3 regions of the Colwellia sp. M166 genome follow, and region 1 is predicted to be linked to each of the others. Evidence: predicted binding sites of a transcription regulator. Region 1 holds the regulator's gene; each other region holds the start of a gene.

Region 1 (11,123 bases):
TATATATAATCGGCGATGCTCATCACTTCAGGTACATCATGAGAAACCACCACAGAGGTTAACCCTAATGCTTGTCCTAAGTCTTGAATCAAGCGCACAATCACTCCCATAGAAATAGGGTCTTGGCCAGCAAAGGGTTCATCATAGAGAATAAGTTCAGGATCTAAAGCAATGGCACGAGCGAGTGCAGCGCGTCGCGCCATACCGCCAGATAATTCACTCGGTCGTAAATCTCTTGCACCACGTAAGCCAACCGCTTCTAATTTCATTAACACCATTTTTTCAATGATGTCTTCTGATAGTTCCGTATGCTCACGAATCGGAAAGGCAATATTGTCGTACACACTCATATCGGTGAACAAAGCGCCACTTTGAAAGAGCATACTCATACGTTTACGTACTTCATATAGATTGCTACGTGACAATTGGGGAATATCATGACCGTCAAATAAGATTTGTCCAGACTCTGGTTTAATTTGGCCACCAATTAGCCGCAGTAAAGTGGTCTTACCAATACCACTAGGACCCATTATTGCCGTAATTTTACCTTTAGGAATCGACAAACTGATGCCATCATAGATAACACGTTCGTCACGCTTAAAGGTCATATTTTTGATATCAACTAAAATTTCGGACATATTGCTTGGGATAACATCACTGTTAATTATTGTCTTATGTCACCGAATTCTACCGCAGCGTAACATCTCAGTCATTAGAAATTAGCAAATATTTAGTAGTAAAAACGTAAGTAAAAGTATGTAAATGTAATTAAGTGTAATTAAGTGTAAGAAAGGCTTTATGAATATCTATTTCCGTCACTTAAGTTTGAACGTTCACAAAGTGCTAATACTTCAGATGAAAATTAAACCCTGACAAATTTATTTTTTAATGATTTTATTATCAATGCACGTGCCAATAATAGCAGAAAAAGTTTATAATGGCTTTTGCTCAACATAATGTTAGCAAAATAAATATAAATGGGCTGTCATCGGTTATCATCAATGGTTTACAATTCCTCTTTTTATTTCATCATTAGCAACGAGTAAAACGTGCTACTTATTACCTTAGCCAAACAGGAGCTTTGAATGTTCATCCAAATTTTGATCTTACTACTTTCACTAATTATCTTAGTGTGGAGTGCAGACAAATTTGTATTTGGTGCCTCATCATTAGCACGAAATCTTGGTATATCTCCCATGATCATTGGTTTAACTATTGTCGCAATGGGCTCTTCAGCCCCCGAAATGATGATCGCAGCAACCGCTTCTTTACAAGGTAACCCCGATACTGCTGTCGGTAATGCTATTGGTTCCAATATTACCAATATAGCGTTAGTGTTAGGTTTAACGGCCTTATTTCACCCTTTATCTGTTTCGTCTTCCACCATCAAACGTGAAATCCCGCTTATTTTAATTGTTACTGCTATCGCAACTTACATGTTGGCCAACAGCCACTTTAGCTTTAATGAAGGCTTGATACTGATCATCGGTTTTGTACTTTATATTGCTACCTTACTGTTCGTTACTTTAAAGCGGGCAAAACAAAACCCTATAGACGATAAAATGGTCTTAGAAGCCGAGCAAGAAGTGCCGGAGGCCGTCAGTACTCGACGTTCAGTCATTTGGTTAGTTTTCGGCATTATCTTTTTGCCATTAAGTGCAACATTTCTTGTCGACTCTTCAATTTTTATTGCCAAAGCTTTTGGTATTAGTGACTTGGTCATAGGTTTAACCGTCATTGCTGTTGGTACTAGTTTACCTGAACTAGCAGCCAGTATTATGAGTATTATTAAAAAAGAAGACGATCTGGCTTTGGGAAATATTATTGGCTCAAATATCTTTAATATTCTTGCCGTACTATCGCTAGCGGGCTTAATTTCACCTGGTAATATTGACCAAGCAGCGGCCTCTCGCGATGCTCCATATATGCTAGCAACAACTTTCTTACTCTTTCTGCTTTGTTTTAGTCGTAGCGGAAAATTTCGCATCACACGCGCGAAAGGTTTACTATTGTTAGCAGTATTTATCGGCTATCAAATTTTACTTTTCAGTCAACTTAAAACTTAATGATTGGTCTATAGCAATGAAAAACTTTAAGCAGTTAGCACAAAACGTCATTAAAATTGAGCAACAGGCTATTGCTGAATTAACACAATTTATTGATGACGACTTCGTTAAGGCTGGTGAATTAATGTTCAACTGCCAAGGCCGGGTCATCGTAATTGGTATGGGAAAATCTGGCCACATTGGCGGTAAAATTGCTGCAACACTGGCCAGTACAGGTACACCATCATTTTTTGTCCATCCTGGTGAAGCAAGCCATGGCGATCTTGGCATGATCACCATAGATGATGTGGTATTAACTATCTCTAATTCTGGCGAAACCGGCGAAGTATTAGCTATTATTCCCGTCATCAAGCGATTAGGGGCTAAGCTTATTGCCATGACCGGTAACCCTGATTCAACATTAGCACAGCTTGCCGACACGCATGTTTGCGTCAAAGTATCGCAAGAAGCTTGCCCTCTAGGGTTAGCACCAACCTCTAGCACCACAGCAACTTTAGTGATGGGAGATGCCCTTGCGGTTGCGCTATTAAATGCTCGTGGTTTTACCGCCGATGACTTTGCTTTATCTCACCCTGGTGGCAGTTTAGGGAAAAGATTATTATTGCGTTTAACGGATATTATGCATAAAGACGAGCGCCTACCAACCGTAGCAAAAAGCGCTAAAATAAAAGATGCTTTAGTTGAAATGTCTCTGAAAGGTTTAGGCATGACAGCTATTATTGATGACAATAGTCAGCTGATGGGGCTATTTACCGATGGTGATTTACGCCGTATTTTAGATGCAAAAATTGATATTCACCAAGACAGTATTACCAGTGTTATGACCAAGAATCCTTATGTTGCGAAGCAAGATATGCTGGCTGCTGAAGCACTAAAAATTATGGAAGACAAAAAAATTAATGGCTTGATTATTGTTAATGACAATAATCAACCGATTGGTGCGATGAATATGCATGACTTATTAAAATCTGGAGTGCTATAAATTGGATAGCCTGTACGGAAACGTTACACCCAGTGTTTGGCATAAAGCACAAAAGATTAAACTCTTTGTTTGCGATATTGATGGCGTTTTTTCAGATGGCCGTATTTATTTAGGTAATAATGGCGAAGAATTAAAAGCTTTCCATACTAAAGATGGCTATGGCATCAAAGCTTTAGGTGCTAGTGGTGTTGATGTTGCCGTGATCACCGGCAGAAAATCTAACATAGTACAGACCCGCATGAGTGCATTAAATGTTAAACACATAGTCCAAGGTGAAGAAAATAAACTCCCAGCATTAAAAGCCATGATGGCGGCATTAAAATTAACACCTGAGCAAGTCGCTTACATTGGTGATGATATGCCAGATTTTGACTGCCTTAACTATGTGGGTTTAAGTATTGCTGTTAATGACGCGCATCCTGCGATATTAAAACTCTGTCACTATATTACTTATACCCGAGGGGGTTTTGGTGCCGTACGAGAAACTTGTGATCTAATAATGCAAAGTCAAAACACCTTAGCGGCGGCTACAGGCGCGAGTATATGAGCCGAATTTATCTTGCGACAATAATCTTATTTATCATAGCCGTTTCGACTTATGGACTGCTTGAATGGTATAGCGTGCAAGAAGAAACAAGCAACATTCTCGACAGCACGAGTAACCCTGAATTTATTGCTGAGAATCTCAACAGTGACATTTATAAAGCATCGGGCGCATTAGCTTACAATGTTGAAGCACAACGAATGGAACATTATGCGCAATTAGAGGTCACACACTTTGAGTATCCACAATACACTTTATATCCAAAAAACAACAAACCCACTTGGCAAATTACCGCCAACGAAGGCACCTTGTATGGTAACAACCGAGTAAAATTAAAAAATCGCGTACGTTTAATCGCCACTGATGAAGAAAGTTTGATACAGGAAGTACACGGAAAAAATTTAGAAATGGACTTGAAAACTAATATTATCAGCTCAGAGCAAACTATCTTAATATTAGGTAAAGGATTTACTATGTATGGCTCAGGATTAATTGTAGACTTAAACACAACACAGATGACATTGACCGAACATGTACAAACCATTTATAAAAAAACTAACAACTAAATTAACTTTCTTAGCGGCGCTACTTTTATTAGTCCCTGCAGCAAGTGCTGAAAAGTTTGATGTTGAGCAAGAAATTAAAATTTCTTCTTCACGCCAAGCAGCCGATCTGAAGAACAAAATATTCAGTTATATTGATAATGTCATTATTTCTCAAGGCACGCTTAAAATACATGCTGAATTAGTTCAGGTCATCACTCAAGAAGAAAACGATAATAAAATTTATATTGCTAAAGGCTCACCAGCAACATTTGAGCAAACCCTGCAAGATGGTAGTCCAATCAACTTACAAGCCAACGAAATCCGTTATGAACCAGCGATGAATATTGTCGTCATTTCAGGTAATGCCTTATTACGTCAAGAAGGCAGCGAAGTGAGCGGTAATAAAATTACTTATAATTTTGACACTGAATATGTCAATGCTGAAAGCTTAGAAAATGCCAAGGTTGAGACGGTTTTACAACCTAAAAATAAAACTGAGCAACTAGAAAAATCAAAGGATAAACAAGAGTAGATGGCAACTTCAACATTATCCGCAACCGGTCTAGCAAAAGCCTATAAAGGCCGAAAAGTAGTTAAAAACGTCAGTATGAAGGTCTCTGCTGGACAAATTGTTGGCTTATTAGGACCGAACGGTGCTGGCAAAACGACCTCTTTTTATATGATTGTCGGTTTAGTCAACAATGATAGCGGCTCCATTGTTTTAAATGATGAAGACTTAACTTTATTACCGATGCACGAACGCGCACGTAAAGGTATCGGCTACTTACCTCAAGAAGCATCAATTTTTCGTAAGCTTTCGGTTTATGACAACATCATGGCCATTTTACAAACTCGCAAAACTCTCAATGATATCGAAAGAGAAGAGAAACTTGAACATCTGCTAGAAGAGTTCAACATTAGCCATATCAAAGATAACTTAGGCATGAGCTTATCGGGTGGTGAACGCCGACGCGTTGAAATAGCACGCGCTTTAGCAGCGGAACCAAAATTTATCTTACTTGATGAGCCCTTTGCAGGTGTTGACCCTATTTCAGTAGGTGATATAAAAAAAATTATCCTACACTTAAAAGAACGTGGTATTGGCATTTTGATCACCGACCACAATGTACGAGAAACACTCGATGTTTGTGAGCACGCCTATATTGTTAGTCATGGCGAACTTATTGCTGAAGGTGATGCTAATCAAATTCTTGCGAATCAGCATGTAAGAGATGTATACCTTGGTGAACAATTCACGCTATAGTGAGTAACAAACTACAACGGCACAATAATAATGTCTTTGAACAGGGAAAAGAAAACGTAAATGCGTCCTACTCTGCAACTCCGTATCGGACAACAGTTAACGATGACCCCGCAATTGCAGCAGGCGATCAAACTGTTGCAATTATCTACTCTGGATCTACAGCAAGAAATTCAAGAGGCACTTGAAAGTAATCCTTTGCTTGAAGTTGATGAAACTGCTGATAATAGCTCGGAAAGTACCCCTGACCATTTAGAGGAAGCCTTTTCTGCTGGTGTTAGTGAAGATACAGCAATGTCATCCTCAGATGGCAGTGAAGATTCAGCACCAACGATCGATGAAATTAGCTCCTCAGAAGGCCTAGCCAAAACCGATATTCCCGAAGAACTTAATAGTGATACTACTTGGGATGACAACTTTAGTGCTGGTGCAAGTAGTGGCGGTGTTGGACCGGCATCAGAAGATTATACCTACCAAGGTGAAACAAAAGATTCATTACAAGATCACCTAATTTGGCAAATGGAACTCACGCCCTTTAGCGATACCGATAAAACCATTGCTATTGCCATTATTGAAGCCATTGATGAAGCAGGTTACTTAACCGTTTCAGCAGAAGATATCTTAGAAAGTGTCGGCATTGAAGATGTTGAGCTTGACGAAGTTGAAGTAGTACTAAAGCGCATTAACATGTTTGACCCCGTAGGTGTTGCTGCTCGTTCAATTCCTGAATGCCTACTGATTCAACTTAATCAATTCGCTAAAGATACCCCTTGGTTAGCGGAAAGTAAGTTAGCCGTAACTGAATATATTGAATTACTCGGCAATCGAGATTACCGCCAGTTAATGCGAAAATTACGCTTAAAAGAAGATCAATTACGCGAAGTTATTCGCCTGATACAATCTTTAGATCCTCGCCCAGGCGATAGCGTGATAAAAAGCGAAGAACAATATGTCATTCCTGATGTCTCTGTTGAAAAGAAAAACGGCCGTTGGACGGTAGAGCTCAACCCTGATACTGCACCTAAGTTATCGGTAAATCAGCAATATGCGGCGATGTCTCGCACCATGAAATCATCCACTGATAGTCAGTTTATCCGCTCGAATTTACAAGAAGCTAAATGGTTTATCAAAAGCTTAGAGAGCAGAAACGATACGCTATTAAAAGTGTCAAACTGTATTGTGCAACGCCAGCAAGGATTTTTTGAACATGGTCCAGAAGCTATGCGTCCGATGGTATTAAACGATATTGCCGAAGCTGTTGATATGCATGAATCAACAATCTCACGGGTGACGACGCAAAAGTATATGCACACGCCTAGAGGGATTTTCGAGCTGAAATATTTCTTTTCAAGTCATGTTAGCACTGAAAATGGTGGTGAGTGTTCATCGACTGCAATTCGTGAATTAATCAAAAAACTTGTTGCTGCTGAAATACCTGCAAAACCTTTAAGTGATAGCAAAATGGCAGATATTTTAGCCGAGCAAGGTATCAAAGTCGCAAGGCGGACCATTGCTAAATATCGTGAATCGCTCTCTATACCGCCATCAAATCAACGTAAAAGCCTACTCTAGGCCAACTTACTCACCCGTAAAAGAGGACAGCAGCATATGCAAATTAATCTTACCGGACACCATGTCGACGTTACCGATTCATTACGTGATTATGTTAATGGCAAATTTGAAAAGCTAGAACGTCATTTTGATCACATCAACAATGTACATGTCGTATTAACAGTCGAGAAGCTCAATCAAATTGCCGAATCCACTGTCCATTTAAGTGGCACTGAGGTCCATGCTAAAGCAGAAAACAATGATATGTATGCATCAATTGATGCTTTAATTGATAAGCTAGATCGCCAAATCTTGAAGTACAAAGGCAAGATTAACAAGCATTAGCGTAGCACCACATTAGGTCTTATAAGTTTATGAAGTTGCAAGATATCTTAACTCCGGACTGCACTATTTGTGCAGTACCGGCTGCAAGTAAAAAACGTATTTTAGAATATTTAAGTAGTCTTGCTGCTGAAAAATTGGCAAATCACGACACTTTTCAACTATTAGAGAGCTTAGTTAAACGTGAACGAATGGGCTCAACAGGTATAGGTAATGGCATTGCTATACCTCATGGCCGCTTAAGTGATGCCACACAGCCAATTGCTGTGGTTATCACCATAGAAGAAGCGATTAATTTTGATGCTATTGATCATCGTCCCGTAGATATTTTTATTGCCTTGTTTGTACCTGAAGAAGAATGCCAAAATCATCTGTGCACCCTTCAAAGTATTGCGACAATTTTTCGTAACAAACAGTTTTGCAAACAGGTACGTCAATGTAAAACTAACCAAGAGCTTTTTCAGTTAATCCAACAAGCGAGTTAAAGCACGGATGAAATTAATTATTGTAAGTGGCCGATCTGGCTCCGGCAAAAGTGTCGCACTGCGTGTTTTAGAAGATTTAGGCTATTACTGTGTCGACAATATTCCAGTTAATTTACTACCGGCATTAACCCATACGGTCATCAATGATTATGAAAATGTTGCGGTAAGTATCGATGTTCGCAACTTACCGAAAGATCCTAACGATGTGCCTGAAATTATTGATTACCTGCCGAGTGCTGTCGAGTTAAACCTACTCTATTTGGATGCAGATGATAGCGACCTGATCCGTCGATTTAGTGAAACTCGACGTTTACACCCATTGATTAAGCAAAACATTGCTTTAGACCAAGCTATTGCCTTAGAGAAAAAACTGCTGGAACCGATCGCTAGTCGAGCACACTTATATATCAATACCAGTCAACTATCACCACATCAACTTGCCGACTTAGTCAGAGAACGTATTTTGGGTAAAACATCAGGTTCTATGGTGGTGGTCTTTGAATCATTTGGTTTCAAACATGGTGTGCCGCAAGATGCCGACTATGTTTTTGATGCCCGATTTTTACCTAATCCATTTTGGGATAAAGAGCTAAAAGACTATACCGGCTTAGATAAGCCAGTACAAGATTTCCTTGCTAGCCAAGCGATAGTGACTAAGTTTATTTGGCAAATTAACAGCTTTATGATGACTTGGTTACCGCATTTAGAACGTAATAATCGTAGCTATATTACCATCGCTATTGGCTGTACTGGCGGTAAGCATCGCTCAGTATATATTGCAGAATTATTAGCCAATAATATGCGTAAAGAGCGTAAAGACGTGCAATCTCGTCACCGTGACTTACCCATTGAAAGTACATAAATTATGATGACTGTACAATTTAGCCGTGAAGTACTGATCATCAATAAACTTGGCTTACATGCCAGAGCGGCCTCAAAACTTGCTCAGCTTAGCCAAAAATTTACCGCGAAAGTCACAATTGAATTAGCTGATAATAGTGCTGACGCTAATAGCATTATGGGCTTAATGCTATTAGCCGGCGCCCAAGGAAAAACCGTTAAGGTTGTCGCCTCAGGTGAAGATGCAGAAAGAGCGCTAGCAGAGATTTGCCAACTTTTTAGTGACAAATTTAATGAAACTGAGTAAATAAAGCCAAGCACTAAGCTCCTCAACCTGTGTTTAAGTCAATAAAAAAGCTGCGAAAAGTGATAAATTACGGTAAACTCAACACTGATAATTATCAATTTTGAGCGTAACATCACCTTAATAATTATCCTTCATACTAATAATTTTCAGTTTTCGTTTTTACAACGGCACAAGGTAGCTATATGCCGGAAGTTTCTGAGCAAGATTACAGTCATCAACGCCTACAGCAAGTTAATGATGCCATCGATAGTGGCATGTTTGTCTATGTCCGCAAATTATTGCAAGACATGCCTGCTTATGATCTCGCCTTACTATTAGAGTCTTCTCCAACCAAGAGTCGTATGGCGCTATGGCAATTAATTGATGCTGATCATCATGGTGAAGTACTTGAAGAGCTAAACGAAGAAGTTCGAAAAGGCATACTAAAAAATATTCATCCAGAAAAGTTAGCTGCCGTTGCTGAAGGCATGGATGTAGATGATTTAGCAGAAGTATTCAGAACACTACCTGACAGCGTTTATCAGGAAGTGCTAAACGCAATGGACTGGCAAGACCGTAGCCGTGTTGAAGCCGCATTGTCATATGAAGAGGATACTGCCGGCGGTATCATGAATACCGACACCATATCTATTCGTCCAGATGTGACGGTAGATGTGGTTTTACGCTATTTGCGCTTACGTGGCGAGTTGCCTGAAGCAACCGACTCATTTTATGTTGTTGACCGCGAAGATCATTTCATCGGAGCCGTATCATTATCAGCGATTGTAACTGCAAAAGCTGAAACCATCATTTCCAACCTGATTGATGAAGACATCCAAGCAATTACCGCTGATATGAACGAGAAAGACGTTGCACAACTATTTGAGCGTTATGACTGGTTTTCAGCTCCCGTTATCGATGAAGAAGGACGCTTGCTTGGTCGTATCACCGTAGATGATGTTGTTGATATTATTCGTGAAGAGGCTGAACATTCCATGATGAGTATGGCGGGTCTAGATGACGAAGCCGATACTTTTGCTCCGGTATTAAAAAGTACTCAACGACGCTCTATTTGGTTAGGGGTAAACTTAATTACCGCCCTAATGGCTGTTGCAGTATCAAGTATGTTTGAAGGAATTTTAAATCAGTTAGCCATTTTGGCGGTATTAAACTCTTTAGTCCCTAGCATGGGCGGCGTTGCCGGTAATCAAACCTTAACACTGGTTATTCGCGGTATGGCTTTAGGGCATGTTGGTGAGAGTAACTCACGTATTTTACTCTATAAAGAGCTTGCCATTGGCTTTTTCAACGGTTTGATATGGTCCGTATTAATCGCCACTGTCGTCGCTATTTGGCAGCAAAATTTAATGCTCGGCGCTATTATCGCCTTTGCCATGTTAATGAATATGACCGCTGCGGGTCTAGCGGGTGTCACGATTCCTTTAGTATTGAAAAAGATGAATATAGACCCAGCATTGGCCGGTAGCGTCATTCTCACTACCGTTACCGATGTTGTCGGAATATTCGCCTTCTTGGGTACCGCAACGTTACTGCTAGGGTAGAGCAGCCGTCAGTTTTAAGCTGTCAGTCAAAACAAGTGGAGCGGCTCAGGACTGGTTTTTGCTTTTAACTAAAAGCTGATAGCTATTAACTTCCAACTTTAATACTTAACTGCCAGCCACTTGCATTTCATTAACGATAATTGAGCCGGTATGAATACTACCACGCATATCAATATCATCTCCTATTGCCACAATACCAGTAAAAATATCTTGGAGCTTTCCAGCAATAGTTATTTCATCAACCGGATAAGCTATCTCGCCATTTTCGACCCAGAAGCCTGCAGCACCGCGTGAATAATCGCCCGTGACTACATTAACCCCTTGGCCCATCATTTCAGTCACTAACAACCCCGTACCCAATGTTTTTAACATGGCATCAAAATCACCACCTTGACCAGCGCCTTTCATACCAAGTTGCCAATTATGAATACCGCCGGCATGACCCGTTGTTTGTAAACCCAGTTTACGTGCTGAATAACTAGTGAGCAGATAAGTCGCTAACTTACCGTCGGTAATGATTTCACGATCAATGGTTGCGACACCTTCAGCATCAAAAGCGCTACTCGCTAAGCCTTTTTTGATATGAGGACGTTCGCTAATATTCAAAAACTCAGGAAAAACTTGTTTGCCAATTGAGTCCATTAAAAAAGAAGATTTAC
Region 2 (11,123 bases), 940 kb from region 1:
GCTCAGTTACTCAAGGAATTTTACATGTCGGATCCTGCAGGGATTAAAATATTTTCATTTGTCGGTAAGATGAAAGTGCTGCACCTAAGTTGGATGGCATTTTTTATTACCTTTGCCGTGTGGTTTAACCACGCGCCATTACTTTCTGTCATAGCGGATAGCCTTAATTTATCCAGTGCTGAAATCAAAACGTTATTATTATTAAATGTCGCATTGACCATTCCTGCGCGAGTCATTATCGGTATGCTAACTGACAAGTATGGTCCACGGCTTGTTTATGCAATATTGTTGGCATTGTGTAGCATTCCTTGTTTTATGTTTGCACTCGCTTCCGATTTTGAGCAAGCGGCGTTATCACGGTTTTTACTGGGCTTTATTGGTGCCGGTTTTGTTATCGGTATTCGCATGGTCAGTGAGTGGTTTCCAGCCAATGAACTCGGCACAGCTGAGGGGATTTATGGTGGTTGGGGCAACTTTGGTTCAGCCGCTGCAGCTATGTTACTCCCTAGTTTAGCGTTATTTTTTGGTGGTGAAGATGGATGGCGCTACGCCGTGGCATTGACGGGCGTGCTGAGTTTAGTTTTTAGTGTTATCTGGTATGTTAATGTTAGGGATACTCCGCAAGGCTCTACTTATTTTAAGCCTAAAAGTAGTGGTGCAATGTTGGTCACTAGTCGCAATGACTTTTATCTTCTAATTTTAATGAAACTACCTATGTATGGTGCGTTAGCGCTGCTTACATGGAAGTTGTCGCCAAGTGGTGTGAGCTTACTGTCAGAGCAAAGTGCTATTTTGGTTTATTTAGCACTATTTGCTTTATTCATTATCGAGTTAATTCAAACCTATAAAGTGAATATCAAGGTTTTTGAGTCAACTATACCATCTGCGCAACAGTATAAATTTAAACAAGTTGCGGTACTGAATGTTTTATATTTTGCTACTTTTGGCTCTGAGCTTGCGGTGATTTCTATGTTGCCATTATTTTTTGCTGAAACCTTTGCTTTAGATATGGTGTTTGCCGCCATGTTGGCGTCAACTTATGCCTTTATGAATTTAATGTCACGTCCTGGTGGTGGTTGGCTAAGCGATAAATTTGGTCGCAAGAAAACCTTATTAATTCTGACGGCGGGTTTAGCCTGTGGCTATTTTGCTATGTCGTTGATTTCAGGGGCTTGGCCACTAGCATTAGCGGTAGTAACAGCGATGCTATGTTCATTCTTTGTGCAAGCGGGTGAAGGGGCTGTTTTTGCGGCGGTACCATTAATCAAACGTAGCTTAACCGGACAAATTGCTGGCATGACTGGTGCTTATGGTAATGTTGGCGCTGTTGTCTATTTAACGGTGTTAACTTTTGTACCGTATAGCCAATTCTTTTTAGTCATTGCAGCAACCGCGGTGATAGGCTTTGTCGCTTTATTATTTATGGAAGAACCTAAAGGCAGTATTGCTGAGGTCCATGAAGATGGTACGGTAGAGCTTATTAGTGTCAGCTAGTCAAATGATGAAAAGCCCAATAGATAATAAGCCAGTAAAAGCTAGTAGCGCAACGCAAACCAGTGTGGCGCGCTCCAAGCTACCTGTTATTTTAGCCGTTGTTATTGGCGGCGCATCTCAAGCCGGTACAAAAGCTGAAAACCAAGATGCTTTTGCTGCCTTGCAACCGAGTGTCGCTGAACGAGAGTCAAAAGGCATCGTTGTTGCGATTGCCGATGGCGTTTCAAGTGCTAGCCATGCGGCGCAAGCTGCACAATTGTCGGTCACACAGTTTATTCAAGAGTATTATGCGACAACAGCATCTTGGTCAACGAATAAATCAGCAGCTAAAGTACTAAAAAGTTTAAACCAGTGGTTATTTTCTCAAGGAGTAACTGGGTCTGTTACTGACTCTAAATGTCACCATGAAAATACTCAACAGCAAACTGCACAATGGTTAACCACCTTCACGGCATTAATTGTTAAATCATCTAGTGCTTATATTTTCCACGTTGGCGACACACGTGTAGGTAAATATCGTCATGGCGAATATCACGTTATTACTCGTGATCATAATCAAAAACAAGGGCTCAGTGGCAGTTTACTTACCCGAGCGTTGGGGGCTGATAGCCATTTAAAAGTGGACCAATATCAGCTCGGCGTCAATGTCGGTGATATTTTTATGTTGACCAGTGATGGTGTCCATGAACATATACCTGGACAACAACTGACCAAGATATTATCTGCAATACCAAAGCAGCCCAATAAAGTCATGCTTGAGCAAGTGAGTTTGCAAATTGTTACACAAGCAATTGCCGCGGGTAGTGAGGACAACGTAAGTTGTGTGCTGGTTTATATTGATGCTACACCTAAGCGAGAATTAGCCGAAATTGAACAAGACTTGTTGACGAGAATAATACCTCCAGCGCTGCAAGTTGGGCAGAAACTCGATGGCTATAAGGTAAAGAAAATATTGCATGCCAGTGTGCGATCGCACTTGTATTTAGTCGAACATGCAGATCACGAACAGCCATTAGTGTTAAAAGTGCCTTCGATGAACTTTATCGACGACGCTATCTATATTCAGGGCTTTTTACGAGAAGGTTGGGTGGGGGAGCGGATAAAGCATCGTAATGTTATGCAGGTTATTACTAACCCGAATCCTAGCAAGGCGTTATATCATGTCTGTCAGTTTATTGATGGCCAACCCTTAAGTGAATGGATGCACGATAATCCCAAACCAACTATTGCTCAGGTACGTGATATCGTTAGTCAAATAGTGAGTGCGCTGCGGGCATTTCAGCGTCTTGATTTAGTTCATCGAGACCTAAAGCCTGACAACATTATGATTAATGCCTCTGGGCAGATCACGCTAATTGACTACGGTACGGTTTTAATTGCCGCGCAAGATGAAGTAACAACTGGCCTGCCAGAAACGGTGCCGCAAGGTACGCTGAATTACATTGCACCTGAAACATTACTGACGATGCATGCCGACCACCAAAGTGATTTATTTTCACTTGCTGTTGTTTGTTATGAAATGCTTTCGGGAGCATTACCTTATAAGCCGATGGCGTCGAGCCATGAAAAAGTAAAAGCCTACCCTTTATGGCAATATCGCAGTATTAAAGATTACCGTAATGAATTACCTTTGTGGCTAGATTTAACCTTGAAAAAAGCCTTACAAGCCAATCCAAAGGATCGTTATCATGCCTTTTCTGAATTTCTCACTGATCTTAATAAGCCTAACCTTGATGTGTTGCAAGCATATCAAAACCTACCGTTTATAAAACGTTACCCAATTCAATTTTGGCAAGCGACGACATTTATTTTGTTGATCACACTGCTAGGCGTTATCGCTTTTTAATCGTAGTACATTACTGCATCAATATAACAAGGGCGATTAACTGCACAGCAGTGGTGCGGCTGCATCATCATACTAGTGCATTAGCACGCCATAATTGTTTGATAAATATTTTAGTTATTGTTTTTAAAGTTAAAAGTTAACTGGCACCAGCTTTGCAACTAGATCTATTAAGTTCAGCCAAGGTAAATTAAAAGCACTTAAGATAAGTGATTTTTCTTTGGCGGTCATCTGACTAAAAGTAAGTTTTTCGGTTTAACACGAGTCATAAATAAGTAGGTGTAGGTTGATGGATATAGATAATCAGGCAGTGGTAAAAACAAAAGTTGTTGTTGTTGGCAATGGTATGGTTGGTCATCACTTTGTTGAACAACTTGTTGAGCTAAGTAATAGCGAACAAGCGGTAGAGATAACCGTACTCTGTGCTGAATCGAGACTGGCTTACGACCGCGTACATCTGTCGGAGTATTTTGCCGGTAAATCGGCGGCAGATTTAGCCATGACAGACGAAAAAACCTATCAACAATGGCAAGTGAATTTCGCCGTTGATGCTAAGGTTAGTCATATCGACAAAGCGCAAGGCTTCGTTGAAACAGAGCAAGGAGAGCGCTATCACTATGATAAATTAGTGCTTGCTACGGGCTCGTATCCTTTTGTGCCACCTATCCCAGGTAAAGATCGCGAACATTGCTTAGTGTATCGTACCATTGATGATCTTGATGCTATTCAAGCAAGTGCCGATAAAAGTAAGGTTGGCGTTGTTATTGGTGGCGGGCTGCTTGGTTTAGAAGCTGCTAATGCTCTGAAACAATTAGGCTTAAAAACTCATGTAGTTGAATTTGCCCCACAATTGATGGGGGTGCAAGTTGATGCAGGCGGTGGACGATTACTGAAAAGTAAAATTGAACAGTTAGGTGTGCAAGTGCATACGTCAAAAGCCACCAATGAAATTGTTGATGGTGATCATTGTCGCTACAAGCTTTGTTTTAGTGATGGCAGTGAACTAGAAACTGATTTGATTTTATTTTCAGCCGGTATCAGGCCCTTTGATAACCTCGCTCGTGACTTTGATCTCGCTATTGGTGAACGTGGCGGCATTGTTATTAATAATCAATGTCAAACTTCTGATAATAATATCTACGCTATTGGTGAGTGTGCGTTGTGGAGCAACTTTATTTTTGGTTTAGTTGCGCCTGGTTATGCCATGGCAAAAGTAACGGCAAAACATATTCTGGGTGAAGAGCAACATTTCACCGGTGCTGATATGAGTACCAAGCTTAAGCTAATGGGGGTAGACGTTGGCTCCATTGGTGACGCCCATGCGAAAACATCAGGCTCACTCTGTTATACCTATGAAAATCAGCCGAATGGTGTTTACAAAAAAATTGTTGTTAATGCCGAAAAAACTAAGCTACTCGGTGCGGTCCTTATTGGTGACACCAGTGAATACGACACCTTGTTACAATACATGCTCAATGCTATTGATTTACCGGCGTCACCAGAGTCGTTGATTTTGCCGATGGCGGCTGATAAACCGGCCTTAGGGGTTGATGCTTTACCAGATAGCGCGACCATTTGTTCTTGTCATAACGTCACTAAAGGCGACATTGTCAGTGCTATTGATAACGGTGCTTGTAGTGTTGGCGATATTAAAACTTGTACCAAAGCGAGCTCGGGCTGCGGTGGTTGTACCGCGCTAGTGAAAAATGTCACCGACAGCTTACTTGAGCAACGTGGCGTTGAGGTTAAAAAAGATATCTGTGAGCACTTTGCTCATTCACGCCGAGAGTTGTTCGATATTGTCAAAGTAGAGAAAATCACCACCTTTGAACAATTATTATCGTCACACGGTCAAGGTTTGGGCTGTGAAGTGTGTAAACCATTAACGGCATCTATTTTAGCTTCCGTTTGGAATGATTATATTTTAGAAAAGTCTCATGTCGGTCTACAAGATACCAACGATAACTATCTTGCTAACATGCAAAAAGACGGCACTTACTCGGTTGTTCCGCGTATTGCCGGTGGTGAAATTACGCCCGATAAGTTGATAGTGTTGGGTGAGGTAGCAAAAAAATATAATTTATATACCAAGATTACCGGTGGTCAGCGCGTTGATTTATTTGGCGCACGCGTAGAGCAGTTACCGCCTATTTGGCAAGAACTCATTGACGCCGGTTTTGAAACTGGCCATGCCTATGGCAAGTCGCTAAGAACCGTAAAGTCTTGTGTTGGCTCGAGTTGGTGTCGATACGGTGTACAAGACAGTATTGGTATGGCGATATTATTGGAAAATCGTTACAAAGGTTTACGTGCCCCACATAAAATTAAATTTGCCGTATCAGGTTGTACAAGAGAGTGCGCTGAGGCACAAAGTAAGGACATTGGCATTATTGCCACAGAGAAAGGTTGGAACCTTTATGTTTGCGGCAACGGTGGTATGAAACCGCGTCATGGTGATTTATTTACCACAGATTTAGATGACGAAACATTGATTAAATATATCGACCGAATTTTGATGTTTTATGTTAATACCGGTGACAGGTTGCAACGTACCTCTGTGTGGATGGATAACTTAGAAGGCGGGTTGAGTTATTTACAAAATGTTGTTATTGACGACAGTTTGCAAATTGCTGATGAACTTGAAAAACAAATGCAGCTTATCGTCGGTAGCTATCAATGTGAGTGGAAAACGACATTGGCTGATCCGCAAGCCTTAAAACGTTTTAAACCTTTTGTAAATTCTGACAAGCCGGATACAAATATTCAATTTGTTGAGGAGCGTCAACAAATTAGACCAGCTTATCAGCACGAACGTATCGCAGTGAAAATGTCTGAAAGTTCAGCAACACAAAGCCCTAAAATTGTTGAACCTGCATAAGGAGAAATATATGTCGTTAAAAACAGCAACTCAATGGTCGAATTCAGCAGAAGGTCAGCAATGGCAAACGGTTTGTCAGATGGCAGACTTGATTACCAACTCCGGCGTTTGTGCGCTTATTGAGCAAAGTGATAAAGCAATCGTTGATGAACAGGTGGCTATTTTTCATTTGCCGAATACTGAGCAACAAGTCTATGCTATTGGTAATTATGACCCTATTGGCAAAGCTAATGTGCTTTATCGCGGTATTGTTGGCAGCATTGGTGAGCATCTTGTTGTCGCCTCACCATTGTTTAAACAGCATTTTTCACTGCAAACTGGCCAGTGTTTACAGCAAGATATCAGTGTAAAGCATTACCCCGTAAGGATTATGGAACAGCAAGTACAGTTGTTGGTTTGAGTTTATTAACAAGCTTTCTAAGTAGCGCTGGTTAAGCGCAGTCATGTAATTCATAGGTAAGCAGGCATTGTGAAAGCACAATGCCTTTTAGGGGATAGTAGTGCAAGCTGAGCAAATCATCGAAAGTACCTGTGCTTATTGTGGCGTCGGTTGTGGCATTGATATTACTAAGCAAGGCGAAAAAGCTAAGAAGCTGCAAGCCAGCGCAGATCATCCAGCAAATTTTGGTCGGCTTTGTGTTAAAGGTAGTAATCTACTCAATACGATCAGCGAGAGCGGGCGCTTACTTGTGCCTGAGATAAATGGTCAACAAGTGCCTTGGTCTGATGCTATTGAGCAAGTTGCCAGAGGTTTTGCTGACACCATTAAAAAGTACGGTAAAAACTCAGTGGCGTTTTATGTCTCAGGGCAATTATTAACCGAAGATTATTATCTCGCCAATAAACTCATGAAAGGTTATATCGGCTCGGGCAATATTGACACTAATTCACGGCTTTGTATGTCATCTGCGGTTGCTGCTTATAAACGCAGCTTTGGCGAAGATGTTGTGCCGTGTAATTATCGTGATTTAGAAACTACTGAGCTGCTATTAATCACCGGTTCAAATGCCGCGTGGACACATCCTGTTTTATTTCAACGTATTGAGCGAGCGAGAAAAATTAACCCTAATATGAAATTAGTGGTTATTGACCCGCGTGCTACAGCAACCAGTGGCGCGGCAGATTATCATCTTGCTATTAAACCCGGCACCGACGCGGCATTTTTTAATGGTTTATTATCTTACTTATCTCAGCATGGCGGCGTAGATCAAAACTATTTAGCTGATCATACTGAAGGCTTTGATGATGCCCTAGCTCAAGCATCATTATGGCCGGTAGAGCGTGTTGCTCGTTATTGTGATATTAAGCAAAGTCAGCTTGTGCAGGTTTATCAATTATTTGTTGACAGTTATTCGGCTATCACGCTGTATTCAATGGGTATTAACCAATCCAGTAGCGGGGTTGATAAATGCCAGAGTATTATTAATTGTCATTTAGCCAGTGGAAAAATAGCCAAACCGGGCTGTGGGCCATTTTCTATTACTGGCCAGCCCAATGCCATGGGCGGTCGAGAGGTTGGCGGCTTAGCTAACCAGTTAACGGCACACCTTGATATTGACAATAAAGCTCATCGTGACCATGTGCAAAGCTATTGGCAATCGCCGACCATGGTGACCTCGGCAGGTAAAAGTGCAGTCGCGATGTTTGATGCAATCGAACAAGGTGAAATCAAGGCCGTCTGGATCATGGCGACAAATCCTATGGTGAGCTTACCAGAGCGTGATAAAATCAAGCGCGCGCTAAGCCAATGTCCATTGGTGGTAGTTTCTGATTGTGTTAGTGATAATGACACGTTAGCACTTGCTGATATTAAATTACCAGCCACGCCTTGGTTAGAAAAAAATGGCACTGTGACTAACTCCGAGCGTCGTATTTCTCGACAAAGATCGGTGCAAGCACCGAAGGGTCAAGCTCGCCATGATTGGCAAATTATAGCTGATGTTGCAAAGAGTATGGGATTTTCAGGCTTTGACTATCAGCATGTTAGCGATGTATTCACTGAGTTTGCCGGCCTAACTGCCGTCAATCAACAGTCAAATCGTATTTTTGATATTTCCGGCTTAGCGAGTTTATCTCCTGAGGCATACGATAAGCTCAGACCGATGCAATGGCCAATCAATCGTGACTATCCAGCAGGGTGTTCACAAGTGTTTGAAAATGGATGTTTTGCTACTAAGAGCCAAAAAGCACAGCTCTTTGCTGTTACGCCCCAATTCTCCGCACTAGCAACCGATAAAGACTTCCCTTTTAGCTTAAATAGCGGTCGTTTACGAGATCACTGGCATAGTATGACGCGCACAGGTTTAGCATCAGAATTAACTCAACATACCACTAAGCCGTATTTATACCTTAACCCACGTGATCTCACCGCACTTGATGTCATGGAAAATGACATCGTAGCGATACACTCAGTTTGCTCTGGAAATGAACCTGTTTTACTGCAAATTCAGGCGGATGAGGGCATACGTGATAACGAGTGTTTTATGCCGATCCATTGGAATGAACAATTTGCTTCTCATGCTAATGCTAGCCGTTTGTATCCAAGTATTGTTGACGCTATATCTGGGCAACCGGAAAGTAAACAAGTGCCGATAGCAATTAAGAGCACTCAGTTCAAGCAGTTTATTGAATGTCATCTTGATGATGCACTTTTAGCTCAGGTTGATGTTAAGTCAAGATTGCACAATATGGATTTCTGGCTAAAAAATAAGACCAATTATGGTATGCAATTAAGCCTGGCGAATAAGGCCCCAATAACTGATTTAATGTTATGGTGTCAGCAATTGATTAGCGAGAAAATTGACGGTAAAACAGCTACGACAAAAGCCGCGGCGCCGACATTGTCGTTAAATCTAGAGTGGTTGAGTTTTGGTGATGCCGCAACCCAGTACATTATTTTGTTAGCGGATAAAAAATTGCTATTTGCTTGTTATGTTTCAACGCAATGGCCTGAATTTGAAAATGCTTGGTTTCAGCACTTGTTTAGCAAAGAGACTTTAGATTTTAGTGATATACAGGCGTTGTTGATTGGTCAAGCAAGCAGTGAGTTTAGTCTAGGTAAGCAAGTTTGTTCCTGCTTTAATGTTGCACAAAACACCATTGTTGACGCGATAAAGGCAGGAGCGACGACCGTTGAACAATTGGGGGAAAGCTTAAAATGTGGTACTAATTGTGGCTCTTGTAAGCCTGAACTTGCTAATATGATAACGCAGCATAGTCGTCATGCTGGACTTGAGATAGCAACAATGTTGCAGTAATTTAACTGACACTACATTGGTGTCATCAGCTGTATGATGACAAAATATGTGGGTAATAAAAAAGCACCCTAGGGTGCTTTTTTCATGCTGTGCAGAAATTTGCTAAATTTGATTAGGCATCAAACATGGCAGAAATTGATTCTTCGTTACAAACACGACGAATCGCTTCTGACAACATGCCACTTAAGGTAAGTTGACGAACTTTCCCTAGTGCTTTAATTTCATCAGATAATGGAATTGAGTCAGTGACTACCACTTCATCAATAACTGAGTTTTTCAAGTTTTCAGCAGCATTACCAGAAAGGACCGGATGAGTAGCATAAGCAAATACGCGTTTAGCACCGTGTTCTTTTAAAGCTTCAGCAGCTTTTGCCAACGTGCCACCGGTATCAATCATGTCATCAACGATGAAACAGTCGCGACCTTTAACATCACCAATAATATGCATAACTTGAGCTACGTTCGCTTTAGGGCGACGTTTATCGATAATCGCAAGGTCAGCATCATCTAATAATTTAGCGACGGCACGCGCACGTACAACACCACCAATATCAGGAGAAACCACCACAGGATTTTCAATGTTACGCTCTAACATATCTTCAAGTAAGATAGGTGTACCAAAAACGTTATCTACTGGTACATCAAAAAAGCCTTGAATTTGCTCTGCGTGTAAATCAACCGTTAAGACACGGTCAACACCTACACTTGATAAGAAGTCAGCAACAACCTTCGCAGTGATTGGCACACGAGCGCTGCGTACACGACGGTCTTGACGCGCATAACCAAAATAAGGCATAACGGCAGTAATACGTCCGGCTGATGCACGACGTAGCGCATCAATCATCACGATTAGTTCCATTAAATTATCGTTAGTAGGGGCACAGGTTGATTGAATAATAAAAACATCGGCACCACGCACGTTTTCAGTAATTTCAACACTAATTTCACCATCACTAAAACTACCAATTTTGGCTTCGCCTAAGGTGATGTATAAGCGATTAGCTATTTGTTTGGCCAGTTCAGGGGTGGCGTTACCCGCAAAAATCTTCATGTCAGGCACTGTCAGTTCCTCAGAAATTTTTGACATCTAAATTACGATACTGAATTAAACGGTAAGTTAAATATCAGCAAATTATTTTATTTTTGCCAGTTTTAATGGCATATATATGAAATTTCATCCGAACTTAATTTTCGTTTACTGCCGCAATTGCAGCATGTAAGGGCGATTGATTGAGTCCTTCTGCTACGAATGACTCTATGCCGTTTGGCAGTAAAGATTGTACGTAGCACGCGTCTTGTTTAGAGCTAAAACGTGAAAATATGCACGCACCAGTTCCAGTCATTTGGGACGGCGCGTATTCTACCAACCAAGCCAGTAGTTTGGCAACCTCGGGGTAGTGTTTTATTACCCAAGTTTGACAATCATTATGATAATTTTCGATATCGGCATCGTTGTAACGTATAGCGGGTGTGTCACGGGTTAAATCTTTGGCAGTGAAAACATTTTGTGTAGAAATACTGCAATTAGGTTTAGCAACTAAATACCAATAAGTTTTTGGTGAAGCCGGGGTAAGTTGTTCGCCAATTCCTTGAGCAAAGGCAGCAAAACCATGGACAAAAATAGGTACGTCAGCACCTAAGGTAATGCCTA
Region 3 (11,123 bases), 430 kb from region 1:
GGTGAGTTAGGGGATGATTTTACTATTGTCGCCCTTTTTGATTCACCTATCGATAACTTGACACTACATGCGGAAGGACATAATGCGCCATTTCCTATTTTAGCTGATGAAGATAATTGGTATTACAAGCAATATGGTATTAAGCATTCAGTTCTAGGCGTTATTAAAGGAATGCTTTTTAGAATGCCAACACTGATACAAGGGATGGCAAAGGGTTATATACCCACCACTATTAAAGGCAGCATGACAACAATGCCAGCAGATTTTCTAGTTACTTCAAATGGTATGGTACATCAAGCGTACTATGGAAAAGATGAGGGTGATCATTTGCCTTTTGATCGTATAAAAGAATTTTCACATCAACAATCATTTGAGTAAGCCGAGTTTGCAAAATGCAAAAAGCCAATTTATTAAATCAATTTCAACGAAATGCTGTGGCGATAATAAGCCTTGTGGTGGCATTAACAGGGCTCGGTTATAACACATGGCGTAATGAGCAAACGGAAGGTAATAGAAACCAACGCTTTGCTTCATTTATGGTGTTATCAAAGCTTAATGAATTACAAGAATTAGTCTTTTACCGCAGATACGACCCCATGCTGGAAACTCAAGGTGACTCAATAAAGGGCTGGGCCTATGTGTTAACTATTCATGATCTAGCACAAGTGTTACCAGCACCATTACCTGATAATGCCGATAAACTCAGTGTAACCTGGGAGCTTAATTGGGAGCAGATTGAAAATGATCAGAAAAGTGCTGATGCTATATTAGCTGAACTTGATGAAATGAGAGATAAGACTATATTGCTCTTAAATACACTTAAATAATTCTTGCTGTTAATCAGGCGAAATTTATGGTGTTAGCGTGTCATGATATAAAAAACGCTTTAACTTAAGGTGACTTCATGCTGAATTATCAGACTAATTACTGCTCAAGTTTAGCCTCAATACTACTATAGGTCGAAACTAAATAAGGGACTAAATAAGTCAACATTATTTTTAATCTATGGTGCAGTTCAATTTCTCCAGAAAAAAATAATATCACCATGATTAATTAACATCAGTAGTGTTCCAACGATCGTTGCTACTTTTATACCAATTCTATTAAGTTTCTTCCCAGTCATTGAAGTTTAAAAGGTTTAGCGGCACAGGTTCACAGTGCCAGATTGAACCAAAGTACCTACACTCATGTAGGCAAGGTATTGATTTTGATAATGGTTATTCTCGACAACTGCTCCTGCGTTGTTCTAATGACTCACATCCCTGTGAGAACATTGTCAAAATCAATAACGCGGCCTGTAAGCCTTTTAAAATCAACCTTGGGGAGCTTGCTAGCGATTCGATAACCGCCGATAATTTCTTTCATATAGAATAACTATATTCAAAAAAATGATCGTTGTTCTCAAACCGCTGGTAAGCGCTGAGAGAGAACGAACTTAATAGGTTTGGTATTATCGAGCGCTTTAAGGTATTTCTTTTAATCGCCAAAGAAAATCAATGTATTATCTTGTTCACGTCGATAAAGCCTTAATTAATATTTTCTATGGCTGCGTTTGCCATGAAAGCAATGAGTCTATCTTGCTCCAACGGCTTGCTATACCAGTAACCTTGGATCTCATCACAGTGAATGCTTTTTAAAAAATCAACATGAGCTAATTCTTCTACGCCTTCAGCAATTATGGTTAAGTTAAGATTTTTCCCCAAGGCGACAATGGTACTAATGATTGCTTTATCTTCATCATTAGTGTGGCAGTTTTTAACAAACGATTGATCTATTTTGAGTTTATCTATGGGAAAACGTTTTAGGTAAGATAATGATGAATAACCTGTTCCAAAATCATCAATAGAGAGTTGTATGCCATTTTTCTTCAGTTGATTAAGTACACATAAGGTCATCTCTTCGTTATGCATAAATACACCCTCAGTGATCTCAAGCTCTAAGTTTTTTGCATTTAGTTTTGTATCTTTTAATGTCTGAAGAACTAATTTTAAAAAATCAGGATGCGAAAATTGTCGTGGGGATACATTTACCGCGACCACTATGTCTGCATGACCTAAACTCACTAACTCTTTAGTAAACCGACACGCCTGCTCAAGAATCCATTGGCCAATAGGAACGATCAAACCAGATTGTTCTGCTAAAGGTATAAATTCGGCTGGCGATATTATGCTACCTTCGCGCTTCCATCTAACGAGGGTTTCTATGCCTGTTATTTCTTGTTGGGCTAAATTTAACTGCGGTTGAAAAACTAGAAATAACTCATTTTTTACAACCGCATTTCTCAAATCATCGATCATGTTGGTATTTCGGAAAATTTCATACTCAACTTCAGTGCAAAATAATGAAAAATATTCATGCTGATTAGCGTGGGCAACAGATAATGCTGAAAATGCATTTTTGATTAAACGGTTTTTGTCTTCTCCATGAGTTGGGTATAAACAAAAACCAAAGTCTAATTCAATAAAGAACTCACCATATAGTGTAATTAGTGGTTTTTCAGCAATATAAATAATTTTTTTAGCGATTAATTGCAAAGAGAGTTCATCATTTTTCCCCCGGTAAATTAAAGCAAACTGATTTTCATTAAGGTGATATAAAAGTAGTTCATCAGGGAGGGTTGTTTTTAGATGATCACAGAACTTATCAACTAAAACATTACTGACCTCAACACCGTATGCAGTTACTAGCTTATTAAAATTTCTAATTGAAAAAACACCTAGAGAAAATTCTTTTTGGCGTGTTATTTCTGATACTAAATCATCATTGAGCTTGTATTGGTTGGGGAGATTGGTTACTTGATGATAAAAAGCTAATCTTCTAACTTTTTCTTCCGCTATTTTTCGTTCAGTGATATCAATTATATGGATATCATAAGCGTCGATATCGGGTAAATAATTAATATTGTACTGCAATACATATTTTTTTATCGTTTGCTCAACAGATATAGACTGCAGTTTTCTTTTATTTATTTTCTGGCAAAGCGTAGAATAATTTTGAGGTAGCAATTTATTTATTTCTTTATTGGTGTAATCTAGTTGAAGTAATAATGCTTAACATGCAGGGTTAGAAAAAACTATATTTCCTTTGTTGTTAATGCTCAAAATGGGGTTGGGATTGCGATGAGGAAATAATGCTAAACGATTCATTTTGGCATTATTTACAATAGATTGTCTAATATACCAGGCAATAAGAGCACCAAGAAGAATTATACTGAAACTATAAAGAGCCACCACAGTATGACTCTTTGCCACTTGTTGATGTGTGGCGTTTTTTGCGTTTATGACGTTCTGCTGAGTTGACATTTTTATCGCTGCTAATACTGGCGTCATCTCACGTCTGGTAGCGGATATTTCGGCTAATATTATTCTTAATTCGTCCCAGTAATCATTTTCATTATACCGGTTTCTGTTTTGTATTGTGGAGTGAAAGTTCTCGAATAGCGCGGTTATTTGTTTTTGGCTTTTAAAGAGTAATGTACTTTCATTTGCGAATGCTCCTTGTTGCGTAATAAGTAAGTACTGTGCTGCAAGGGTCTGATTGAATTCATTTTGCTTTGCTAAAAATAATGAATTATTTTGTGTGACAAAATATTCATAAATATTTCGTTCTTGAGCCATTAATATTTCAATGATTTGGCCAGTACTATTTAAAATAGGAATATAGTTGTTCACCAGTTCAAAAGTGTTTTTTTCCACTTTTGTTGACGACTTATAAACAATATAAGAAAGCGATAGCCCTAATATAAGCGCTAGACCAGAAAATAGTGTTGCTCGAAACAAATAGGGTTTTAAAAATCCATTCATTTAAAATACTTAATTTTTATTCCATAAATTATAGATAGGTTTTTTCAGTAATTTATTTCCACTTTTACTGAAAAGCTTCAATTTTATTCAGCTAATACCAAGTCTATTAAGTATTTTCTTATATATAAATTCTCTGGTTTGATTAAAGCTTAAAGTTGCATTTGTCGTGTTTACAGCTCAACACTCAAATGAAGTACCGTTAAATGATTTAAAAACTCTTGCTTTAACTACTTAACCTGAGTCTGGGGTAAGCTAAGTCCGTCAATGCGACGATTTCTGCGTGTATCAGCGTTAAATTTGCTACTAATAGCTCGCTATTAGGTACACAAATCAGCCTTGATTCACGCAAAACTTATCACATTGATAATAAACTATGCGCCAAATTTTATAAAAATTGACTAAAGTGATTGTAAACATTGTATTATACTAATTTCTTCGCACATCCATTATCCCGAACTCAGGTTACCTAGGGTGATGCTTCTTTATTTCGTTCTAGATGAGTTAATTACTCGCTGATACTGCAAGTTATACACGCTTAGCCTGTAAATATTTCACTTTGTGCTATATACCAGTAATCATATAACAAGTGCTTTTTAAATTAATATTGTTTATTATCAATAGTTTAATTTTGTTTTGTTTGTTGGCATGAATTACGCTTTAAGTTAACTGTAGTTTTATACTTAATGAACTGAGGAGAATGTTATGTTGAATTGGGCACTCACTTTTTTAGTTGTTGCTATTATTGCCGCAATCTTCGGCTTTGGTGGTATCGCTGGTGCAGCAGCAGGTATTGCGAAAATTATTTTTTTCATCTTCGTTGTATTGTTGGTTATCTCATTAATCGCCAATGCTGTTCGTGGTAAATCACCCAAAATTTAGGAAGAAATTTATGACTTTTATAAAAAAAATATCAAGCTTACTTATTATCTCTGTTGCAGTATTTGGCTTAGCCGCTTGTAGTGATGATAAAGCTGAAACGACAGGTGAAAAAGTAGATGAAATGGTGCATGATGCAGGTGAAGCTGCTGAAAATGCCGGTGATAACGTCGGCGATATGGTTGACGATGCCGGTAATGCGCTTGAAGAAGCTGGCGAAAAAGCCAGTGATATGGCAACAGATGCTGGTAATGCACTTGAAGATGCTTGTGAAAAAGCAAAAGAGAAAGTTAACGCTGAAGATAAAGATTGTTAATCGGCAGCAACTAAGTTTCAAAAGGCCTGAATAGGCCTTTTTTATTGCCTAGAAAATAGCAATGTGCCGATAAGCTCTGAGTGGGAACAAATTTAATAGACTTGGTATAATATCGTCTACGGCCTATTCATTGTTAATATGGTGTTATCAAATATTCAGCTAACAGCTACACTATATATGCCTAATAGTGAATTTAAATGATTCCTAAAATGTATTACAACATTGTAGCTAAAATTTGATTAGTGATGCTGGTGATTGTGGCGCAATGACTTTTTTATATCTAAAGCAAGGGATCGGCAATGAATAACAAACTCGCTCCACTCATTGAAAAAACGCAGTCCAGTTTTTGGTTTGTACCAAGTTTAATGATTATACTTTCTTTTTTATTGGCTGCTATAACACTCTACATCGATACTACGCATAGCCAAGCGAATAAAGGTGCTATCAGCTTCTTGTATGCAACAGATGTCAATGCTGTGCGCTCGTTGTTAGGTACAATCGCTGCGGCAATGATCACAGTAACCAGTATTGCCTTTTCCATTACTATTGTGGTTTTAACGCTGGCTTCTTCACAATTTGGCCCGCGTTTAATGCGAAATTTTATGATGGATAAAGGTACCCAGATAGTACTAGGTACCTTTATTGCTACTTTTTTATTTTGTATCGTAATATTTTGTGCGCTCAGTTTTAAGGCTCCCTATGCTTTTGAGCCTGGTATAACCATAGCGGTTGCTATTGTGATGACCTGTTTTAGTGTCTGTATATTAGTTTACTTTATTCACCATGTTGCAATGTCAATTCAGGCTGATGTAGTGATTGATGATGTTTATTGTGAATTACAGCAGAATATAGCAAAGCTTTTTCCCAGTGCGACAAATGAAAATGTTGTTAATTCAAAAGTTTCACTTGAGCAAAAAAAATGTCATTTGGCTAAGTTTGAGGTGATAGCTCCATTTAGTGGTTACCTGCAACTCATTGATAAAGATAGCTTAATTGATTTGGCGTCACAGTCACATTGTGTTATACAACTGCACTTTTCAGCAGGTGACTTTATTGTGGAAAAAACAATAATTGCCACTGTTCATAGCAGCAATAAAACAGATCTGGATATCAGCGAAAATATTATAGCGCATACAATTTATGGCTCGTGTAGAACGCCAGTTCAGGACCCTGAGTTTGCTGTACATCAACTGGTAGAAATTGCATTAAGAGCCTTATCTCCAGGCATTAATGATCCATATACCGCGATTACCTGCATAGACAAACTGTCTGCAGTACTTTGTGGTTTAACAGATAAAACTTTTCCTCAGAAAAATATTCTAGCCAATGGCGTCCTTCGTTTAGTCTGTAAAGAGCTAACGTTTACTGATATTGCGAAAGCGGCTTTTGATCAAATCAGGCAACAATGTGAAAGCAACCTTGCGGTTACCATAAAAATGCTGGACTCTTTGCAAGTACTGGCAACGCAAGTAAAGTCAGATGAGCAGCGTAGCTTCGTTTTAACTCAAACAGAGATGATTAAGCAGCAACAAGCAAAACAGTCTTTGAGTGCTCATGACCGAGGTGAACTATTACTTAGAATCGAAAAAATATCCCTCCCACAGGCTAAAAATAATTTACGCTAGCTGTACAAAATGTGCTGGCAAAGCACTGTGAAAATTTTACATAATACTTTGTAATTATCACTAAGTTGAAAAACAAAGACTATGCTATTTTTATTTTTATTGTTATTAATCAATACTATAGATTTTGGCATTATTATCGCATTAAGTAATGTGACCTAATTACAAGGAGATTAATATGAAGCATTCAATTTGTTCTTTATTCGTAGTAGCAGCATTAAGTAGTGTCTCGGTATCAGCTTTAGCTGATAACACATGGAAGGATAGTGCTAAAGACGCATGGATTGATGGTAAAGCAGAAACAACGCTATTACTGAATGGTAACCTTGATTCGTTTGATATCAATACCGATGTTAAAAATGGCAAAGTGACACTCACTGGTAAAGTTGAAAGTGATGTTGATAAAGCGCTTGCGGCAGAATTAATTGCAAACTTAGAAGGCGTTGAAAGCGTTGAAAATAAACTGACTGTGTTGAATAACGACACTATTTCAGACAAAGATATAATGCAGACGCTGAAAGATACCAAAGTCGAAACAGTAGTAAAAACGCGCTTACTTTTTGAATCTGAGGTCCGTGGCACAGACATTGAAGTAGAAGTTGACCGCGGGATAGTAACGCTCACTGGTACTGTTAAATCTAAAGAAGCTAAAGACTTGGCTGGCGCTATCGCTAAAGGTGCAACAGACGTCACTAAAGTGGTTAATGAACTGAAAATATTACCGAGTTAATTATATTAATCCCAACGCGGAATGAAAAATCGCTCAATAAGTTAATTTGAGCCAGATCAGCGCTGACCTTGCTAATAATAGCCAGTGATTAAGCTCCTCTTCTTCTAGAGGAGCTTTTTTATTGTAGCGAAAATAAAGCTCATAATAATTAGTAGTGATATGTAGTGTGCTATACGTTGTTTAAACGGACAAAAAATGTTCGTGTCTCACATATTTCAACCTGTCAATATGTGCCGATAACGTGAAGTTGTTGCTGTAAATATCTCCCAAAAAGATGTTTTCGAGTCTTTTTCATATTGGATAAGTTGCTTTTTAAGCTTGAATGCCATTTTTGTCTGTGATCTAATTAATTTAAATAGCACAATAAATAGCAGACACCCACTCAAACGGTTATTCAGTTTGATGACAGCTAAGCTTAGTCACAGCTGCTTTGATGTCAGATTAAATATTAGCTTGCTTATAACAGTAAGCTAGCGCCAGTTTTGTCTGGCGCTCAAAGGTTTTCGCTCACTAATTATTATCCCTCAGCGGCGTCTTGAATGACTTCTCCCGCACTTTCTATATCTTTTCCTGCGCCTTCTATTGTGGCGCAAGCACCTAAGGCACTACTCAGTAATAATACAGTTAGTACTGATTTTATCTTGCTATAGTATGTTTTATATTTCATTTTTTGTTCCTCTTGGTTTATGAGCTTAACTATCACGAATAATATTCGTTTTTTTTCAGTATCAGTATGGCGTAACTAGGCTTTTTTGCCTTCGACATTTTTTTCGTCCGGAGTGTTTGATTCAGTATCCTCCGTGCCTTTTTTTTGTCTTTCAATATTGGCTTTTTTCTGCCACATGGTATTAAGTTTCTCTCCACCTTTAGCGCCAAAGTCGAGAGTTCTAATTGGAAAGGGTATTAATATATTTGCTTGTTCTAGTGCGGTTTTTATTGTTGCTAGCGCGGTGTGCCTAGCTTGCATAAATCCGGTTTCACCTGGGTAATCTATCCATAACCAAACCAATAAGTTGACACTGCTGTCACCAAAGCTTTCGCCATATACGGCAGTTTCTTCTTTTTTGATAATAAAATCACAGTCATTTAATGCCTCTACAATAACCTTGGCTGCCACTTCAGGATCATCTGCATAAGAAATGCCGACTGGTATTTCGATACGCCTAATGCCATTAGTTGTGTAGTTTGTCAGGATATTTCTAAACAGAATTTTATTGGGAATTATTTTGAGTTGTCCAAAAAAAGTTTCAACGAGGGTATTACGTAAATTAATGGTTTTTACCGTACCAAAGACTTTTTCTGCTTCAATAATATCGCCGATTTGAAAGGGTTTTCTGATGCCCATCGCAATACCGGCAATGAGGTTTTCGGTCATATCTTGGAAGGCAAAGCCGATTGCTAAGCCGATAATACCGGCACCAGCCAGTAGCGAGGTTACGGTACCTTTTAAGCCAATAAAATCTAATGCGACAAACATGCCTGTCAGTAATACACATACTTTGATTATTGACGATAATAAGTCTGCTATTTGTCGAGAATCTAAAGTTTTTCGTAATACATTTTGAGTTACCTGACCAACAATTCTAGCGATGATAGCAAATACAATCGCGATCAAAATGGCTACGACGATATTAGGCAAATGTTTAACGCCAGTTTCTAACCAGAGTTGCAGTTTTTCGTTAATAAGTTGCCAAAATTTTTCTAGTTCAATCAGTTCCATTTTTGTCCTTACTTTCTGGTTATTGGCTTTTTAGTCAATTTTATGGCTCCTAGATATTGCCATTAAACTGCTTGCAAATTATTGATAGTAAAGTTGTTAAGTTGCCAAGCACTATGGTTAGCTGGCAAGAATACTTAATGATTTAGGTATAATCTCAATATGTAAGTCGTCGGCATGAAACACTTCACCGTCAATAACATATTCAATTTCATGGTCGGCAGTTATCGCAATTTTCTTTGCGCTTATATGCTCACTCTGTAAAGGGTTAACTTGCTCAGATAAACCTGAAAGCGCTAATTCAGCTAAGCTCAATACGTTATTTGTCATATCTTGTTGAGGAGGTATCCAGGTGATGTCAAGTAAACCGTCATCAATACCGGGCTCACCGCCTCCTTGTGCTAATATGGTGGTAAAAGGTGCGGCATTAGCGATGACGAGACTCGCCGTTTCAATCGTTTTTGAGGGTAAGTCATCAATGCTAACTTGTAGCGTTAACATTTTATTTCTGCTAACGGCTTGCCACAAGGCTTGCAGATAGGCAAGTTGGCCACTGACATCTTTTGCTTCTCGATTAGCGCTGGCTATCATCTTATGTTCAAACCCTAAACCCACTAGTAACAACATCAGTGCATCGTTGCATTTTGCACTATCAATTTTTTTAACTTGTCCGGCAACAATGACATCACAAGCGACACCGACGGGAATTAATTTGGTGCTAAAGCCTAACAATACATGAGCAAGTGCATTGGCTGTGCCCATAGGTAATATGGCCATCGTTATGTCAGTGCTAACTAACTCTCCAGCTACTTCGGTTACAGTACCGTCACCACCACAGGCGATAATAGTTTTAGCGCCATCGTTAATTGCTTGCTGTGTTAATGTCGCTGCTGAAATTTGTTTGGTAGTTTCTAGAATATGCAGCAAGAAATAAGGCGATAAACGCTCAATAACTTCAGCTTTATTTTCGGGCCATTTACCGCCACCAGACACTGGATTAGCAATTATCCATAATGGTGCTTGCAGTTTAAATAAGCCCTCTTGATGGAAACGTTTTAAGGCATTTAACTGTACTTTGTTTAAGTTTGCGGTGGCGCGTATGCCTTGAATTTTCGCTAATGCTTGCTCGACTGACCAAGATTGATTTTTACTCAATAAATAAGCCGCCATCACTAATACTGATCTACCACGGCCTAATGCACAATGAATAACTACGCCACGGGTATTAGAAATATGATTTTCAAGCCAATAAATTGCTTTTATCAGCTCTTCCGCCTTAGGGCTTTTATGATCTAATACCGGCAAGTTTAAGTAATCTAATTGCTCATTTTCTGCTGTCCAATCAAGGCCATCAAACTCTGCGGTCACATCCAATATTGCAGTCACTCCTGCTTTTTGCAAAGTAGGAATGTCTGAAGGAAACAGTCGACATGCTAGGAATAATTGCTGATCAATTTTTTGGATGGCAGGCACTTTGTCATATTTCCTCGCATAAAAGTTATATAGCTGTGACCCCAGTAGAAACGGAATAAAAAGCCAACGAATATAAAAAGGAATACTGCCATTGATTTTCTTTCTGAAAATCCACGGTAAATCAAAAACATAGGCTAGACTGACTAGCGTTAATGACAGCCCGATCCATGCCCAAATCACCTTGAAATATAACTCAGTACTGAGCAATAGAGAGATAAAGGCAAGGATTGCACCGACAATGTAATATTTTACAATGAACATAAAGCTGCTCCAATTTGTTATTGTTGAATAAGTTACTAGATAAATTTAAGCTGAATACCAACACCTACTCGCTCTTGGTGACGGTTATAGTCCACTAGTGAATCGCCGTAACCATTAAAGTATTGCAATAAAAAATCGTATCTTGTATTGATTGGGTAAGACAAATTAAGTTCTACACTACCTTTGTTCTCGCTAGTTTTAAGGTTATTTCTAACTAACGCCATAATATTAACTTTGCCTAACTTAGTGCCGTAACCAAACTCGGTATGACCCATAAATGTGGTGATATCAGGGTTGTCATCACCGTTGGAGTCAAAGGGATTAT

What was found. Region 1 encodes sigma-54, which starts transcription at its own class of promoters, with help from an activator protein. Its sites were predicted from a motif close to GTTGGCACGNNNNTNGNNT; they were not measured.
Region 2: nirB (nitrite reductase large subunit NirB) is a predicted target of sigma-54. The motif match lies at 3,480-3,498, and genes of this name have one in related genera.
Region 3: FGD67_RS11165 (DUF1328 family protein) is a predicted target of sigma-54. The motif match lies at 4,443-4,461, and genes of this name have one in related genera.

The regions. Positions count from the first base shown of each region.
Region 1 is NZ_CP040755.1:2,878,813-2,889,935, reverse strand. Features, by position in the region: gene mlaF (phospholipid ABC transporter ATP-binding protein MlaF) at 1-638, opposite strand, end outside; gene FGD67_RS13135 (calcium/sodium antiporter) at 1,086-2,066, shown strand; gene FGD67_RS13130 (KpsF/GutQ family sugar-phosphate isomerase) at 2,083-3,048, shown strand; gene kdsC (3-deoxy-manno-octulosonate-8-phosphatase KdsC) at 3,050-3,595, shown strand; gene lptC (LPS export ABC transporter periplasmic protein LptC) at 3,592-4,158, shown strand; gene lptA (lipopolysaccharide transport periplasmic protein LptA) at 4,124-4,669, shown strand; gene lptB (LPS export ABC transporter ATP-binding protein) at 4,670-5,401, shown strand; gene FGD67_RS13105 (RNA polymerase factor sigma-54) at 5,462-6,970, shown strand; gene hpf (ribosome hibernation promoting factor) at 7,007-7,294, shown strand; gene ptsN (PTS IIA-like nitrogen regulatory protein PtsN) at 7,324-7,776, shown strand; gene rapZ (RNase adapter RapZ) at 7,784-8,638, shown strand; gene FGD67_RS13085 (HPr family phosphocarrier protein) at 8,642-8,923, shown strand; gene mgtE (magnesium transporter) at 9,106-10,464, shown strand; gene pmbA (metalloprotease PmbA) at 10,570-11,123, opposite strand, start outside.
Region 2 is NZ_CP040755.1:3,818,188-3,829,310, forward strand. Features, by position in the region: gene FGD67_RS17295 (NarK family nitrate/nitrite MFS transporter) at 25-1,494, shown strand; gene FGD67_RS17300 (protein kinase) at 1,499-3,340, shown strand; gene nirB (nitrite reductase large subunit NirB) at 3,627-6,215, shown strand; gene nirD (nitrite reductase small subunit NirD) at 6,226-6,615, shown strand; gene FGD67_RS17315 (nitrate reductase) at 6,716-9,472, shown strand; gene FGD67_RS17320 (ribose-phosphate pyrophosphokinase) at 9,585-10,532, opposite strand; gene ispE (4-(cytidine 5'-diphospho)-2-C-methyl-D-erythritol kinase) at 10,657-11,123, opposite strand, start outside.
Region 3 is NZ_CP040755.1:2,447,493-2,458,615, reverse strand. Features, by position in the region: gene FGD67_RS11185 (redoxin domain-containing protein) at 1-378, shown strand, start outside; gene FGD67_RS11180 (hypothetical protein) at 393-827, shown strand; gene nrtS (nitrate/nitrite transporter NrtS) at 1,016-1,123, opposite strand; gene FGD67_RS11175 (bifunctional diguanylate cyclase/phosphodiesterase) at 1,527-3,005, opposite strand; gene FGD67_RS11170 (hypothetical protein) at 3,051-3,803, opposite strand; gene FGD67_RS11165 (DUF1328 family protein) at 4,506-4,682, shown strand; gene FGD67_RS21895 (hypothetical protein) at 4,689-4,763, shown strand; gene FGD67_RS11155 (DUF2254 domain-containing protein) at 5,295-6,620, shown strand; gene FGD67_RS11150 (BON domain-containing protein) at 6,796-7,347, shown strand; gene FGD67_RS11145 (entericidin A/B family lipoprotein) at 7,865-8,014, opposite strand; gene FGD67_RS11140 (mechanosensitive ion channel family protein) at 8,090-9,067, opposite strand; gene FGD67_RS11135 (diacylglycerol kinase family protein) at 9,185-10,798, opposite strand; gene FGD67_RS11130 (phospholipase A) at 10,834-11,123, opposite strand, start outside.